Thiorhodovibrio winogradskyi: one gene and its partner. The protein of the gene in region 1 interacts with the protein of each later gene in a pairwise test. Links are inferred from orthologs where the notes say so. Each region holds a gene or a part of one and is shown in the gene's direction. Other genes may lie near its edges.

What was found. The genes of interacting proteins can lie anywhere in the genome.
Region 2: the proteins of dnaE (region 1) and Thiowin_RS12920 interact in binary tests that used the Escherichia coli proteins (3 or more experiments, as listed by UniProt). The link is inferred for Thiorhodovibrio winogradskyi from one-to-one orthologs.

What each region holds. Positions count from the first base shown.
Region 1 is NZ_CP121472.1:3,012,867-3,021,452, reverse strand. Bases 2,489-6,738 are described here. They hold dnaE (DNA polymerase III subunit alpha), read left to right. Parts: upstream 2,489-2,863; coding sequence 2,864-6,538; downstream 6,539-6,738. Other genes in these bases: Thiowin_RS13655 (bifunctional aminoglycoside phosphotransferase/ATP-binding protein), read right to left, coding at 6,549-6,738; Thiowin_RS13665 (hypothetical protein), read left to right, coding at 2,602-2,787. Outside these bases: Thiowin_RS13675 (RNA-dependent RNA polymerase family protein), read left to right, coding at 1-1,210; Thiowin_RS13670 (Bax inhibitor-1/YccA family protein), read left to right, coding at 1,798-2,463; more of Thiowin_RS13655, read right to left, coding at 6,739-8,183; Thiowin_RS13650 (YgaP family membrane protein), read left to right, coding at 8,430-8,586. UniProt on the Escherichia coli protein: DNA polymerase III is a complex, multichain enzyme responsible for most of the replicative synthesis in bacteria. This DNA polymerase also exhibits 3' to 5' exonuclease activity. The alpha chain is the DNA polymerase catalytic subunit.
Region 2 is NZ_CP121472.1:2,854,522-2,861,196, reverse strand. Bases 1,594-4,469 are described here. They hold Thiowin_RS12920 (pyridoxal phosphate-dependent aminotransferase), read left to right. Parts: upstream 1,594-2,368; coding sequence 2,369-3,571; downstream 3,572-4,469. Other genes in these bases: xseA (exodeoxyribonuclease VII large subunit), read right to left, coding at 3,659-4,469; Thiowin_RS12925 (hypothetical protein), read left to right, coding at 2,104-2,301; Thiowin_RS12930 (hypothetical protein), read right to left, coding at 1,758-1,937; Thiowin_RS12935 (amylosucrase), read right to left, coding at 1,594-1,617. Also shown: more of Thiowin_RS12935, read right to left, coding at 1-1,593; more of xseA, read right to left, coding at 4,470-5,044; Thiowin_RS12910 (response regulator), read left to right, coding at 5,398-5,997; Thiowin_RS12905 (M1 family metallopeptidase), read right to left, coding at 5,960-6,675. UniProt on the Escherichia coli protein: Shows aminotransferase activity with methionine and histidine as substrates, and to a lesser extent also with phenylalanine.

The sequences.
Region 1 (8,586 bases):
CGCCTATCTGCGCAATCGCAGCCTCGGCAAGGTGCTCGCTAAAACAGTGGCGAGCGGCGACTACGTCTTCGCGCCGGTCGACCTGTGGTTCCTCAAGCTGCGCTCGAAAACGCGGGCAGTGCATAGGGCAACATTTATCGATCAGATTATCGGCGCGGTGGTCTACCAAGTCGTTTCCGAGAATGCGCGGGTGTTGGGATTGCCGGGGCTCTATTCCTATCTACCGGGCAAGAGCAACTATCAGGCGATGCAAGACTTCGCGGCTTATGTCCGCGACTACCGGCGCCGAGTCCCTGATCCCAGGAAACGCGGATTGTTCGTGCTCCAGTCAGATTTCGAGAAGTACGGCGACAATCTTCCGGTTCACCAGGATGCTTTCATTTGGACCAAGCTAAGAGAGGTGATAGAGGTTGGTACGGATCGGGCGATTTCGGACAATGCGTGGCAATTGATTCAGTCTCTGGTCCGCCCGGTGGTTCGCGATCCAGGCGGCCTGGAGTTTTCGCGACTCCGCGGGATTCCGATGGGGACGCCCATTGTACCCATGGTGAATGTTCTCGCCGCGGCGCCGCTCGACGAGATGCTGGCGGATACGGAAGGAGCTTTTTACGCTCGGTTCAATGACGACTTCCTAATTGCGCACCCGGATCGGGATGTTGTTATAAACGCGGATGCCAAGATCAACGAACTACTCAAACCGCTTGGTGTACAGCGTAATAAAAAAAAGGACATACTCACCTACTTCAACGGCGCCGGACGGCGCTGCGAGATGGATTCGCGATTTCAAGGCTCAAGCCATATTGATTTCCTTGGCCTTTCGGTGACCTTTGCTGGCACTGTCGCGGCAGGGCCAAAACGTATCGCGCGCGTCATGACCGAGGTTTGTCGGCGACTGGATCGAACCGCGCATGCCATTCGCGACTATCACATCGATGCCAGAGCTGCGTGCCTTAGCCGGGTGACGAATCGTATGCTGACACCGGGGCATGCCTTCACGGTTCCGGGTATGGCGTCAATGTTGCGAGACACCAATGACCGAAGTCTGCTTCGGGACATCGACTACCGAATCGCCCGGAAGATCGTGCAGTGTGCGACCGAGCAGCCAGGCGTTCGCGGATTTCGACGATTGTCGATGCGGGAGTTGCGCGAAAGGCACGGATTAATGTCGCTCGTGCAGATCCGTAATGCCGCCATCCCTCGGTCAGGGTGAAACCGGTGCTAAGATAAGCGGCGAAGGGGGGCGGTTCCCGCTCTTGACCGGATCCTAACTAGAACCCTCCACAGAGGCCGTGGCTTTCGGAGGGCGTTTTTTTTGGTCCCCGCCCCCCTTCACCCGGCGTCAGCCGGCTTTCTAACCAAGTCTTTGCGTGCTGCTGGGAGCAGCCTGAGCCAATGCAAATCAAATGCTTTGCCCTTTGGTGTAAAACGTACTAGCTAAGGTTTGTTATTTGCGAGATCAAGACATTCCTCAGACCTTGCCACCGGTGGGAGCGATACTGCGTGCGACGCCGCGCGCGGGTAGGCCGGGTGCTTGATCTCGCGGCTGCTTTCGTTATCCTGTTGGAACTTGAGATGCCCTGGACGGGTCGGAAGGCGTTGATGTTCGACTGATCCGGGCTTAGATTAACAGCCTGGGATCTAAGATTCGATCTCGAAACACATGGCTCGATCCGACTTGGGCAGTCGGGATGATGTAATTTTTTCTTTCGCGCAATTTTTTTGGTGCCCATGATTGGGTGCCAGCATCCTTAAAAGCCAACGACCTTAAACCAACAACCTCAGGAGTGGTGAGAAACCATGGCGAATGAGTACACGATGATGCAAGGCGCCTCGAGCGCTGTCGCGGCGAACAAGGTGCTTAAGAACACCTATTTGCTGTTGTCTGCAACCCTGGGCTTTAGTGCGGTGATGGCGATGCTGTCGATGGCCTTGGCCATGCCGCCCTGGGTCTATATGGTGTCCGTGATTGGTGCCATGCTGTTGGGCATGTTCGTGCTCCCGCGCGCGGCTCAGTCGGCCAGTGGGGTCGGGGTGATTTTCCTGATCACCGGCATGCTGGGCTTTGGGCTTGGATCCATTCTCAGCATGTACATGGCGTTGCCGAACGGACCTGGCATTATCGCCACGGCCTTTGGTGGCACGGCGCTGATTTTCCTCGGGCTCTCAGGCTACGCGCTGACCAGCAAGCGGGATTTCAGCTTCCTGGGCGGCTTTGTGTTTGCCGGCATGATGGTGGTGCTGGTCGCCATTGTCGCCAATCTGTTCCTGAACATTCCGGCTTTGTCGCTGGCGATTTCAGGTGCCATCATCTTGCTGATGAGTGCCTTTATCCTGTTCGATACCAGCCGGATCGCCCGCGGTGAGGAAACCAACTACATCATGGCGACCTACGGCATTTATTTGTCGATTTTCAATATCTTCATCAGCCTGTTGCAGATTCTTGGCTTCATGGGCGATGACTGATGACGGTTGCCCGACCCGGCGCCAGTCTTGACCGATAATGACTGACTGAGTGCCATTGTTTGCCAGCCCCGGCTCTGATCGGGGCTTTTTTATGCCCGTGCTGTTGGGGTTCATTTCTGCAAGCTGGAGGAAGACATCATGGATCTTTTCCTGAAACTCGTGCTGGCGGCCGTGTTGATTTTGCTGCTGTTTCGCATGTGGCCCGCGTACAAGGCCTGGCAGGAGCAAGGGCGCAAGGCGCAGCAGGGCGATTGGGCGGCGGTGGTGTTACCCTTGGCCGGTGTGGCTGGGTTGGTGGTGATTCTGGTTTTGATGGTGCGATGAGGCCTGACCATCCGCTTCTTGGTTCACATCGGATTCTTGGTTTACGGACATTGCTAAAGGACATCGGCTCCGAATCGTGGAAAACTCCTTTGTTCATCTGCATCTCCATTCGGAATTTTCCCTGGTCGATGGTCTGATTCGACCCAAGGCGCTGGTGGCGGCCGCGGTGGAGGCGGGCATGCCGGCGGTGGCGGTGACGGATCTGACCAATCTGTTCTGCCTGGTGCGCTTCTACAAGGCGGCCATGGCGGCTGGCGTCAAGCCCATTGTCGGCAGTGAGTTTCGCGTCGATGATCCGGCCGACCTCGCGCATCCGCATCGGCTGGTGCTCTTGGTGCAGAATCTGACCGGCTACCGCAACCTGACCCGGCTGATTTCCCGCGCCTATCTCGAGCGCCAGGATACTGGCTTCCCGCGTATCGACCGTGCCTGGCTGGTGGAGAGCGCCGAGGGGCTGATCGCGCTCTCCGCCGGGCAGTATGGCGATGTCGGCCGGGCGCTGGTGCGCGGCCATCGCGAGCAGGCCGAGCAGCGGCTAGCGGACTGGCTTCAGCTCTTTGGTGACAGGTTTTATCTTGAGGTGATGCGCACCGGTCGGGCGGATGAGGATCTCCATATCCAAGCCTGTGTCGATCTTGCCGCCGCGCAGTCGGTGCCCGTGGTGGCGACCAACGATGTGCGCTTTCTCAAGACCGAGGACTTCGATGCCCACGAGGTCCGGGTCTGTATTCATGAGGGCCTGACCCTTGAGGATCCGCGCCGTCCGCGCGATTACAGCCCGGAGCAGTACCTGCGCACCCCGGCGGAGATGGCCGAGCTGTTCGCCGATCTGCCCGAGGCGCTGGAGAATGCGCTCGAGATCGCCAAGCGCTGCAATCTGGAGCTGGAGTTGGGCAAGAGCTATCTGCCGGACGCTCCCCTCCCGCCAGGGGCGCCCGATGGGCAGAGCGTGGATGACTTCATTGCCGAGGCCTCGCGAAAGGGGCTCGATTGGCGCCTGGTGCGTACCTTCGATGTGCAGGCGCCGGACTTCGCCGAGCACCGCCGGGTCTATGACGAACGCCTGGACATTGAGCTGAAAGTCATTTGCGACATGGGCTTTCCGGGTTATTTTCTCATCGTCGCCGACTTCATCCAGTGGGCCAAGGATCAGGGTATTCCGGTCGGCCCCGGGCGCGGCTCGGGCGCCGGTTCGCTGGTGGCCTATGCGCTCAAGATCACCGATCTCGACCCCATTGAGCACGACCTGCTGTTCGAGCGCTTTCTGAACCCCGAGCGGGTGTCCATGCCCGACTTCGATATCGACTTCTGCATGGAGCGCCGCGACGAGGTCATCGACTATGTGGCGCGCAAGTACGGTCGCGAGGCGGTGTCGCAGATCATCACCTTCGGCACCATGGCGGCCAAGGCGGTGGTGCGTGATGTCGGCCGAGTTCTAGGCCATCCCTACGGCTTTGTCGATAAAATCGCTAAAATGGTGCCTTTCGAGCTGAAAATGACGCTCGACAAGGCGCTGGTGGAAAGCGAGGAGCTCAAGGCGGCCTATGCCGAGGACGAGGCCGTCACCGCTATCATCGACATGGCGCGCAAGCTCGAGGGCCTGGCACGCAATGCCGGCAAGCACGCGGGCGGCGTGGTAATCGCGCCGACCAAGCTGACGGATTTCGCGCCGCTCTACTGCGAGCCGGGCGGGGAGAATCTGGTCACCCAGTTCGACAAGGACGATGTCGAGCAGGCCGGGCTGGTGAAGTTCGATTTCCTCGGCCTGCGCACCCTGACCATCATCGACTGGGCGCTGAAGACAGTGAACGCCCGGCGCGCGGAGCAGGGCGAGACGCCGCTCGAGATCGAGCAGATCGATGCCCATGATCAACGGGCCTTCGCGCTGTTGAAAAGCTGCGCCACCACGGCGGTGTTCCAGCTTGAATCGCGCGGCATGAAGGAGCTGATCAAAAAGCTCCAGCCTGACTGTTTCGAGGACATCACCGCCCTGGTGGCCCTGTTCCGCCCCGGCCCCTTGCAATCGGGCATGGTGGATGACTTTATCGACCGCAAGCACGGCCGTGCCGCCGTGGCCTATCCGCACTCGGACCTCGAACCTATCCTCAAGCCCACCTATGGCGTCATCCTGTATCAGGAACAGGTGATGCAGATCGCCCAGGTGCTCGCCGGCTATTCGCTCGGCGGCGCCGACCTGCTGCGCCGCGCCATGGGCAAGAAGAAGGCCGAGGAGATGGACAAGCAGCGTGCCATCTTCGAGCAGGGCGCGACCGAGCGCGGCGTGGATGCCAGGGTGGCCACGCACATTTTCGATTTGATGGAAAAGTTCGCCGGCTATGGCTTCAATAAAAGTCACTCGGCCGCCTACGCGCTGGTCAGCTACCAAACCCTGTGGCTCAAGACCCATTACCCGGCCGCCTTCATGGCCGCGGTCCTGTCCGCGGACATGGACAACACCGACAAGGTGGTCACCCTGATCGATGAATGCCGGGCGATGAAGCTGGCCGTGGACCCACCCTGCATCAATGGCTCCGAATGGCGTTTCACCATCGCCGGAGACGCGCGCGTCATCTACGGCCTGGGCGCCATCAAGGGTGTGGGCGAATCGGCCATTGAGTCGATCCTCAAGGTGCGCGATGGCCGGCCTTTTGCCGATCTCTGGGATTTCTGCCGCCGCATCGACCTCAAGCGCGTCAATCGCCGGGTGGTCGAGGCCCTGATTCGCGCCGGTGCCCTGGATAAACTCGGCAAAAACCGCGCGACCCTGTTTAACCAGCTGCCGGTGGCGCTCAAGCTGGCCGAACAGGCACATGCCAGCGCCAGCAGCGGCCAGACCGATCTGTTCGGGATGGGCGGTGGCATGGGGGACGACGGGACTGACACCGGCCCCGACCCACAGATCGCCGCCGACGAATGGCCCGAGTGGGACGAGGACGAGCGCCTACTCGGCGAGAAGGAAACCTTGGGGCTCTATCTCACTGGCCACCCCATTGATGCCTATGAGTCCGAGCTCAACGCCATGGTCTCGCGCCGCATCGTCGGTCTGCTCGAGGGCGGGCAGAGTTTTGGCTTTGGCGAGGAGGGCGGTGGTCGCGGCGAGCCGCGCACCGTCGTCGGGCTGGTGGTGGCGGTGCGCGCCAACAAAACCCAACGCGGGCGCATGGCCAGCGTCACCCTGGACGATCGCACCGGACGCATCGAGGCAACCGTCTTCTCCGAGCTGTACGAGCAGACCCGCGAGTTGCTGGTCACCGACAGCATCCTGGTGGTCTCCGGGCAAGTGGTGTTCGATCAGTTCCGCGACAGCTGGTCCCTGCGTGCCAGCAGTGTGCGCCCTCTGGCCGAGGCGCGCGCCGAACTGGCCGACCATCTGCGCCTGACCATCGATCTGGCCGAGCCCGAGCGGCATCACCAGGGCCAGAACCTGATCAATGCCCTGATCGACATCCTGCAGCAATTTCGTGGCACCGGTCTTGCCGTGCGCGTCCACTACCGACGTCCCGGCGCGACCGGCGAGCTGCGCCTGGGTGAGGATTGGCGGGTGAGCCCAAGTGACACTCTGATCAAACGCCTACGCCAGTTACTTGGGGCTGGAGGGGTGGAAATCGTCTACGAGCGCGAGCTGCGCCTGGCACCCTCGCTCAATCTAATCGACCCGGGACGAATCGAGGACGAACCCGAGTCCGAGCAGCCCGAGCCGGAGCCCAAGCCGGAACAGGAACCCAAACGGGAGCTGGCTGAGTTCCTCTAGTCGAATTTCGTCACTTGCCCGAGTTGGCTTGACAACTCGCCGCGATCACTTGGCGGGCAGGCGGTTCCTCGGCGGCCTCCCGCGTCATCCGGCGCAGAAAGGCGGCGATTTGGGCGGGGGATTCGGTGTCCAGATGAATGGCCGCGTGGTCTTCTTCCTCGCTGAGTGGGTCGTGGTGTTCCTGCTGGCGGGCCAGAATCACTGCGTCGGCATCGGAGGCGTCGTCGCCGCGCCTGAGTCTGGCAAGCACGCGCGTTTTGAGCAGATCCGGCGGTGCCTTGAGCGCGAGAATGGTGAAATCGCAACCCTGTTGCTTGGCCAGTGTGCGGAACCATTCGCGGTGCTCGGCGCGCAGAAAGGCGGCGTCGACCAGTGCGCCGCAACCAGACAGCAGAATTTGCTCGGTCAGCTCAAGCAGGCGCAAATAGGTTTGGCGCGAGGCCTGTTCGCTATAAAGACCTACGGTGCTTGAATCGCTCGGCGCGGTGGCAAAGAGGCGCTTGCGTTCAATGTCCGAGCGGATATGGATCAGCGGCAGGCGTTCGCGCAGCGCCAGGCTGAGCCAGGTCTTGCCGGAGCCTGACAGGCCGTGGGTGATGAACAGCCGGGGAGGGTGTGTGTGGGTGAACGCCTCGGCCAGACGCAAATAGTGATCGAGATGGGCGCGTGCCTGGCGTACATCCGCGGCTGCCTCGGGGTGCTGGCCCAGGCGGATGCCACACACCTTGGCCCGGACCATGGCGCGATAGACCTGATAAAAGGCCAGCAGGCGCAGACCGGGGTAATCGCCGGTGCGCTCCAAATAGGCATTGATTAGGCGCCGCTCGAGCGCGGTCTCGCCGATTTCGCGCAAATCCATGGCGAGGAAGGCCAGATCGCTGATGCAGTCGATCCAGCGCAGCTCGGGGTTGAACTCCAGCGCGTCGAAAATGGTCGGCTCGCCATCGAGCAGGGCGATGTTGCCGCGATGCAAATCACCATGGCACTCGCGAATCCAGCCCTCGGCCTTGCGCGCGGCGAACAGGGGCTCAAGCTCGCTAAAGCGCGCGCGGGTCCAATGCTCGATCTGCGCGATGCGCCGCTCGCTCTCTGGGTCAAGCGGGTTCTTGCGCAGCACCCGCACATTGGCCAGCATGGGCTGGAGAATTTTGTTTGGTTGCCCAAAGGAACTCTCGGGGGCGGCTGGGGGCAGGCCGAGGTGAAACTCGGCAATGCGCTCGGCCAGGCGGTCAATGATGTCGCGATCAATGGGCGTTTCCGTCAGCACCGCATGGCGCGGAAAACGCCGCATGCGCACGGCATACTCCAGCGCCTTCGCCTCGCCCTGAGCGTGGATGCGAATGGCCCCCGCCTGATCGCTGACGCTGACAACATCCAGGTAGAGCCCCGGGGCCAGACGGCGGTTGATGCGGACTTCCTCATGGCAGAAGTGCCGACGTTGCTCCAGGGTGGAGAAATCAAGAAAGCCCAGATTGACCGGCTTTTTCAGTTTGTAGGCATAGGCGCCGGCGAGTAGCACAAAGGAGATGTGGGTTTCGATGACATCGACCCGGCCAACCGGATGCGCATAGGCGGCAGGGTCGCGCAACGCCTCGATCAGGGACGCAAGCGACTGGCTGTTGGCAGTTTGGCGAGTGGCTGTCATGCTGGTGTGGCGTTTAGAGTTGCGCTGTTGCCGTCCCTGGCTGCTGGCCTTGGCAGTTGGCGGATCGCTAGCGGTTCGGTGCCTGCTTGATGCCGGGATGCAGCTTGACTATGATCCCGCGTCACTCGATGCTTTGCAGCCGCGTCGGTCCAGTGACTTAAGCCAAGGTTGACTGGCATTTGGCCAGCGGGCTCGCCAAAAGACCGACCGGAAGACCAACCAAGAAACCAATCAGGAGAATATCCCATGAACATTGATCGTATCGTCTTTGCCTTTGCCGGATTCATGATTTTGGTGACCCTGGCCCTGGGTAACTGGGTGTCGCCTTATTGGTACCTGTTCACGGCCTTTATCGGGCTGAATTTGCTACAGTCGGCTTTTACCGGCTTTTGTCCCTTGGCGT
Region 2 (6,675 bases), 160 kb from region 1 along the record:
CCAGTCAAACAGCCCGCGGTGCAGCCAACGTGAGTCGCCGACCTTTTCCGGATCCTGGTCATAGTCGTGGTCGTTCAGGGTGGCGATTTCGTCGCCCAGGTAAATCAGTGGGATGCCGCCGATGGTGATGATGATGCCGTGAATCAGCAGAATGCGGCGAATGGCCAGCCCCAGCTCGGCCTCGTCGCCGATGGCCAGCGCATGCTCCACCCCGGTGAGGGAGGCGCAGGTTCCGGAGACGCGCGCATCGCCGGTGACCGGATCTTCCTGAAAGGGCGCGCCGCGGGCGAAGCTGCCCTGAAACCGTCCGGTGTAGAAGTCGGTCAGGAAGCGCCGGTGCGGTCCGGGGTTGAAATCGCAAGCGGCGACATCGTCATCGGCGAAGGCCCAGCCGATGTCATCATGGCAGCGCACGTAGTTGATCCAGGCGCAGCCAGGCGGAATGCCGAAGCGATGCCCCATGGCGCGTTGCAGCACACGTACATCGCGCGTGGCCAGGGCATCCCACAGCAGGGCCATGAGCTGCGGGTTGTAAGACAGCGGGCATTCATCCTTGCTGACATAACTGCGCACCTCGTCGGGATGCACGATGGCCTCGGATTTAAACACCATGGCCGGCGCGGCAATACTGACCAGGGCATTGAACGCCTGGATAATCCAATGGGCCTCGGGCAGATTCTGGGAGTTGGTGCCGAGCCGCTTCCAAATGAAGGCCACGGCGTCGAGGCGCAGAATTTCCACTCCGCGATTGGCGAGGAAGAGCATTTCCTCGAGCATGCGGTTGAAGACTTCCGGGTTCTCGTAGTTTAGATCCCACTGATAGGTGTGGAAGGTGGTCCAGATCCATTTCTTCAGCCGCGTGCGGTAGGTGAAGGCGCCCGGGTGGTCCTCGCCAAACACCTCCGGCATGTGCTGCTCGTAGAGATCCGGTAGGGTGCGGTCCGGGAACATGCGGTAGTAAGCCTGATAGCGCGCATTGCCGTTCAGTGCCTGCTGTGCCCATTCGTGGTCGTCGCTGGTGTGGTTGAAGACAAAATCCAGTGTCAGGGAAATGCCGTGGTGGCGCAATTCGGTGGCCAGGTCAGCCAGACCGTCCATGGTGCCGAGCGCTGGGTTGACCTCGCGGTAGCTGCTGACCGCGTAGCCACCGTCATTGTCGCCCTCGGGCTCCTTGAAAATGGGCATCAGGTGCAGGTAGGTGATGCCCATCTCGCTTAAGTATGGGATGCGCTCGCGCAGGGCGGCAAGATCGCCGGCAAAGAGATCCACGTAGCACATGGCCCCGACCATGCGGTTGGACTGATACCAGTGCGGATCGGCGCGACGCATGGCATCAAGCGCCTTGAGTTCGGCTGGACGCTCGATCCACATCTCGGTGGCGGAGGACAGAATGCTCTCGAGATGGTAGAAAAAGTCGTAGTAACCGCCGTAGAGCCGGAACAAATGCCGGAACAGGCGCGGAAAATGGCGCTCAAGGCGTTCAAGGTAGCCTTGCCATTCGCCAGCATCGACGGCGGATTGAAAGCGCTGCTCAAGGCGCGGGCGCAAGCGTTGCAAGGACTGATCGGCTTGCTCGGCAAGCCATTGTTCATCGATGTTTTGAGTGGTGCGATCCATGGGAATGCGTCATCAAGCGCAGCTTAATGGCCGCGCTGAAAGAGAAAAACAAATGGGGCCTCCGCGCGGCCTATGGTGTGCGGTTGCCAATCGTGATCTCGCCACGAGGGCGTTGGGCGCGGGTGGCTCCAGTGAGCGACTCAGTGCTCGGTTTCCACCACGGCACCACCGCCGTGGAGATCCTCCACAATGACCAACTTGCCCAGCGTCGGATGGCGTAGCGCGCTGATTTTAAAATGCGTATAAGCCTTCTCGAGAATCCGTGTGCTCTCATCTTTGAGGTCGCGCACAACGGCGGGTTCGGCATCGAAAATGTGCATGAAAAAATACCTAAAGCGACGTCATCAGGGTGCTAGGGATTTGGCCCCGGTGTGCAGTGTCTCGCCTTGCCGAGCCATGGCTGTGGGGTTGTCATGACAGTGTGGTTGATTGCCCGCGACCAGCTGTGTGATGGACATGATAAGTTCGTGACCCGCCGGAATCCAAATGTTTCGGGATATCCCCCGCTGCGAGTCCAGCTACAACGCGGTCATCCTGGCGCCGCTGTCCCTTGGCGGCAACCCGCGACTCGATTGGCTAGAGGGCGGGATTGGCCGCGGGGTCTCAAGGGTTGAGACAGGGCCCATGATGCTCGGCTATGATTGGGGCTTGCGCGTTCGCCTGCGTCGCTCGGTCCGATCATGATGCCGCGCTTGCGTCGCGGCGACGTGCCTGATGACATTTCAGCCCAACCTCAAGGTGCCAAACAACGATGACAATCAAGCTCTCTACCCGGGTTCAGGCGGTCAAACCTTCGGCCACTCTTGCCATCACGGCTCGCGCCAAGGCGTTGCGCGCGGCTGGTCAGGATGTGATTGGCCTTGGCGCCGGTGAGCCGGATTTTGATACCCCGGTCCATATCAAGGAGGCTGCGATCAAGGCCATTCGCGATGGCTTCACCAAGTATACGGCGGTTGATGGCACAGCCGAACTCAAGGCGGCCGTGGTGGCGAAATTTGAGCGCGAGAACGGGCTGCATTTTTCACCAGATCAGATCCTGGTCTCCTGCGGCGGCAAGCAAAGTATCTATAATTTGGCCCAGGCGGTGCTCGATCCAGGCGATGAGGCTATCATTCCAGCCCCTTACTGGGTCTCCTACCCGGACATCGTGCTGCTCGCCGGGGCCGCGCCAGTGTTCGTGAACGCGGGGGCGGAGCAGCGCTTTAAGATCACGCCCGTGCAGTTACGCGCGGCCATGACCGAGCAGACGCGGCTGGTCTTTATCAACAGCCCTTCGAACCCGACCGGCATGGCCTACAGTGCCGATGAGCTCAAGGCGCTTGGCGAGGTGCTGCGTGAGTTTCCGCGCGCGCTTATTGCCACTGATGATATGTATGAGCATATCCGCTGGGATCGCGATCAGGCCTTCGTCAATATTCTGAATGTGTGCCCGGATCTTGAACCCCGCACCTTGGTGCTCAACGGTGTCTCCAAGGCCTACTCCATGACCGGCTGGCGCATCGGTTATGCCGGTGGACCCGAGCCCATCATCAAGGCGATGAAAAAGGTCCAGTCGCAGAGCACCTCCAATCCCACATCCATTTCGCAGGTGGCGGCCCAGGCGGCACTCGAGGGTTCGCAGGAATGTATTCTGGAAATGGTCGCGGCTTTCAAGGAGCGTCATGACCTGGTGGTCGATGCCTTGAATGCCATGCCTGGTATTGAGTGCCTGCCAACCGATGGCACCTTTTATGTGTTTCCACAAGTGCAGGGGCTGATCGATGGCCTGAATTCGGTGAGTAATGATCTTGAACTGGCCGAATACCTGATCGAACAGGCTGGTATTGCCTTGGTACCGGGCTCGGCCTTCGGGCTCAATGGATGCGCGCGCATTTCCATCGCCACCAGTCGCGCGAATCTTGAGCAGGCGATGGAACGCCTGGCCAAGGTGGCTGAGTTGGCGCGGGGCGGCTGAGTCGGCGTGCTTTTGCTGCTTGAATGAGTTTGGCCTGACCTTGGAAACAGGCGCTTGATTCTCCCTGGTGCTGATGTCCCATGCCCCTTAGGTGCGCGTGGACTCTTTCGCCCGTGCCGCGTCTTCCGCCCGCGCTGTTACAGTCCCGTCTAGCAGGCGAATGCTCAGGCAATCGCCTGCCTGGATCTGATGGCGACTCCTGATGAGTTGACCCTCGCAACCGCTCACCAGCGCATAGCCGCGGCCGAGGGTAGCGAGGGGGCTGCGGGCATTCAGGGCGGCGCTAGCCGCTTGCAGGCGCTGGCGCTTGTGTTCGATGAGGCCTTGTCCGGCTGTTCGCAGGCGGCTTCGTAGCCGCTCGAGGCGATTACCCGCGCCTGCAATGGCGCGGGCCGGAGTGGCAAGGGCCAAGCGCTGTCGCAGGCGTTGCAGCCGCTGGCGGCGGCGCTCCAGATCGCGCTCAAGCATCGCGCGCAGGCGCTGTTCGAGTTGATCGAGTCGTTGTGCCTGCTGTTGCAAGCGGTTGCGGGGATGCAGCAGACGCAGATGGCGTTCGCTGTTGGTCAGGCGGCGGCGCATGTGTTGCAGCTGTGCCTGAGTTTTGGCTACCAGCCGACGCTCGAGGGCCAGCAGGCGCTCGCGCACGGCCTGTTGCGCGGGGGTGGCACATTCGGCCGCGGCGGAGGGCGTGGCGGCGCGGCGGTCAGCGGCGAGATCGGCGAGGCTAAAGTCGACTTCGTGGCCGATGCCGGTCAGCACCGGAATGGTGCAGGCGCGTATCGCGCGCACCAGGCCTTCGTCGTTAAAGGCCATGAGATCCTCGAACGAACCCCCGCCGCGCGCCAGAATCAGCAGATCGCAGTCGGCGCGTGCCTTGGCTCGCTCGAGCGCGGCGATAAGGCTTGCAGCCGCGCCTTCCCCCTGGACCTGGGCGGGATAGATCAGCAGGGGGGTGAGGGGCCAGCGCCGTCCCAGTACCGTGAGCAAATCATGCAGTGCGGCGCCGCTGGCCGAGGTGATCAGGCCAATCTGGCACGGAAAGGCCGGCAGCGCGCGTTTGCCGGCCTCATCGAACAGGCCCTCGGCGGCGAGGCGTCGTTTCAGCGCCTCGAGCGCCATGCGCAGGGCGCCTTCGCCGGCCGGTTCCGCGTGCTCGATGATCAGCTGGCATTCGCCGCGCGGCTCGTAGAAGCCGAGCCGCGCGCGCACCAGCAGTTGCTGGCCGTTGGCTGGGGTGACGGCCGCGAGCAGGCGTTTGTTGCGAAACATGACGCAACGCATTTGTGCCGCCTGATCCTTGAGGCTGAAATATAGGTGTCCAGACGCTGGGCGCGCCAGGTTTGAGACTTCACCCCGCACCCATAGCAGGGGAAAACTGCCCTGAAGCACGGCGGACAGCTCGCGGTTCAGGCGCGAGACGCTCCAGATATCGCGGCCAAAGTCAAGAGTGGGCTGTTGGTTGTCGTATGTCATGTCGCATGGGGCTGTGGTTGGTTGCGGCGAGGTCTTAGGCATGCTAAACCAGTTCTTTGCGCATTTGATGCGTTACGCGCCGGCTGTTGCAATGGTTGGCTGGAAGGAGGCGGAGGTCGTGCATGACACCAGAACAAGAGCCAGAACAAGAACAAGAGCAAGAACAGCAAGCAGGCAGTGACGCGGGTTTGGATGCGTCAGCGCTGGGGTGTCCAGCTGCGCATTCGACTCCGACTTTTCCCGCCGATGAAGCGCCCGGGCTCGAATCTGCGCCGAAAACGGAACCGGAACCAGGGCCGGAACCGGAACCGGTACCCCGGCCAATTCGGGTCCTCTTGGTCGATGATCACCTGATGGTCCGCGACGGGCTGGGGGCGCTGCTACGGCGCGATCCCGGTATTAAACTCATCGGCGTGGCCGGCGACGGCGATGAGGCGGTGCGCATGAGCAATGAACTGGAGCCGGATGTGGTGGTGCTCGACGTCTGCATGCCGGGCATGAATGGCATCGAGGCGGCCGGGCGCATTCGTGCCCTGCCAGCCGGCGTTCAGGTGATCGCGCTCTCGGCGCATGCCAATCAGCACTTCGTGCAGCAGATGGCCGCGGCTGGGGCAAGTGGCTTTGTGCAAAAAGACCAATCAGCAGAGGATTTGCTCGCCGCCATTCACCAGGTCGGGGCGGGCAAGCCGTTTTTTCCCTTGGAGCCAGATCCGATCGAGGAGGCTCCCTTCAATCGGCTCTCGACGCGCGAGCGCGCCTTGCTCGACGCCATGGCGCGCAACAGCGCGTCGCGCAATATCGCCGAGGCCATGGGCATTAGCCCCAAAACGGTCGATACCTACCGCCGGCGCATCATGAAGAAGCTGGGCTTCTCCACGCCCGAGGAACTGCTGCGCTATGCCACGGCCCTGGGGGTTAGTTCGGTAGGCTCTGTAACAAGGAATGGCGTATGACGGGCCTTAGGTCTTTGATCCTCTCCCCGCCTGCCTGGTCACTTGGCGCGTCACTCAAAGGGTCGCGAAACCAGTGAATCAGCGGCGACGCATGCACTGACCACTGAGCTTTCAATAGATTGCTGGGCTCGCTGCCCTGAAACAGCAGAAAGCCGTATTTGCCGTAATGGGGCAGCTTGCGCGCAAGTCCGGCGACGGCCGCGACCTGGTCCGCGGCCAGCCAGCCAATCGGCTGAGTCCCGTTCTCCGGCGTTGTCTTGTCAGTGGCACTGAACCCTCGCGTGAGCACTGGGCTGACGTTTGCATGACGGGTGCCGGCCACATTCACCTGGCGCCGGTCGATGGCGAGCTGAAAGTCCGGGCTGCCGGTGCCAAACCGCGGCAGAAAGCGATTCTCCCAGCCAATCAGCCAGACCGGGCCAGGCGGTAACTCGGCGATCTCGGCATCCTCGATGATCCGCCATTGTGCCTGGCCCCGCTGCCAACTCGCGGCCAGTTGCCGATACGCCTCACGCAAGGCATCCGGCGCTTGGGCGGGCAGGATGAGGGTGCCGGCCGGAGCGCCGAACAGACTGCTCAGGCGAATCGGGGTTTCGCCGCGTTCCAGCCAGCGGAAGCTGTCGAACAGCGGATCCAGGGCTAGTCGCAATGGGGCCCTGTCGAGCTTGAAGCGAACCC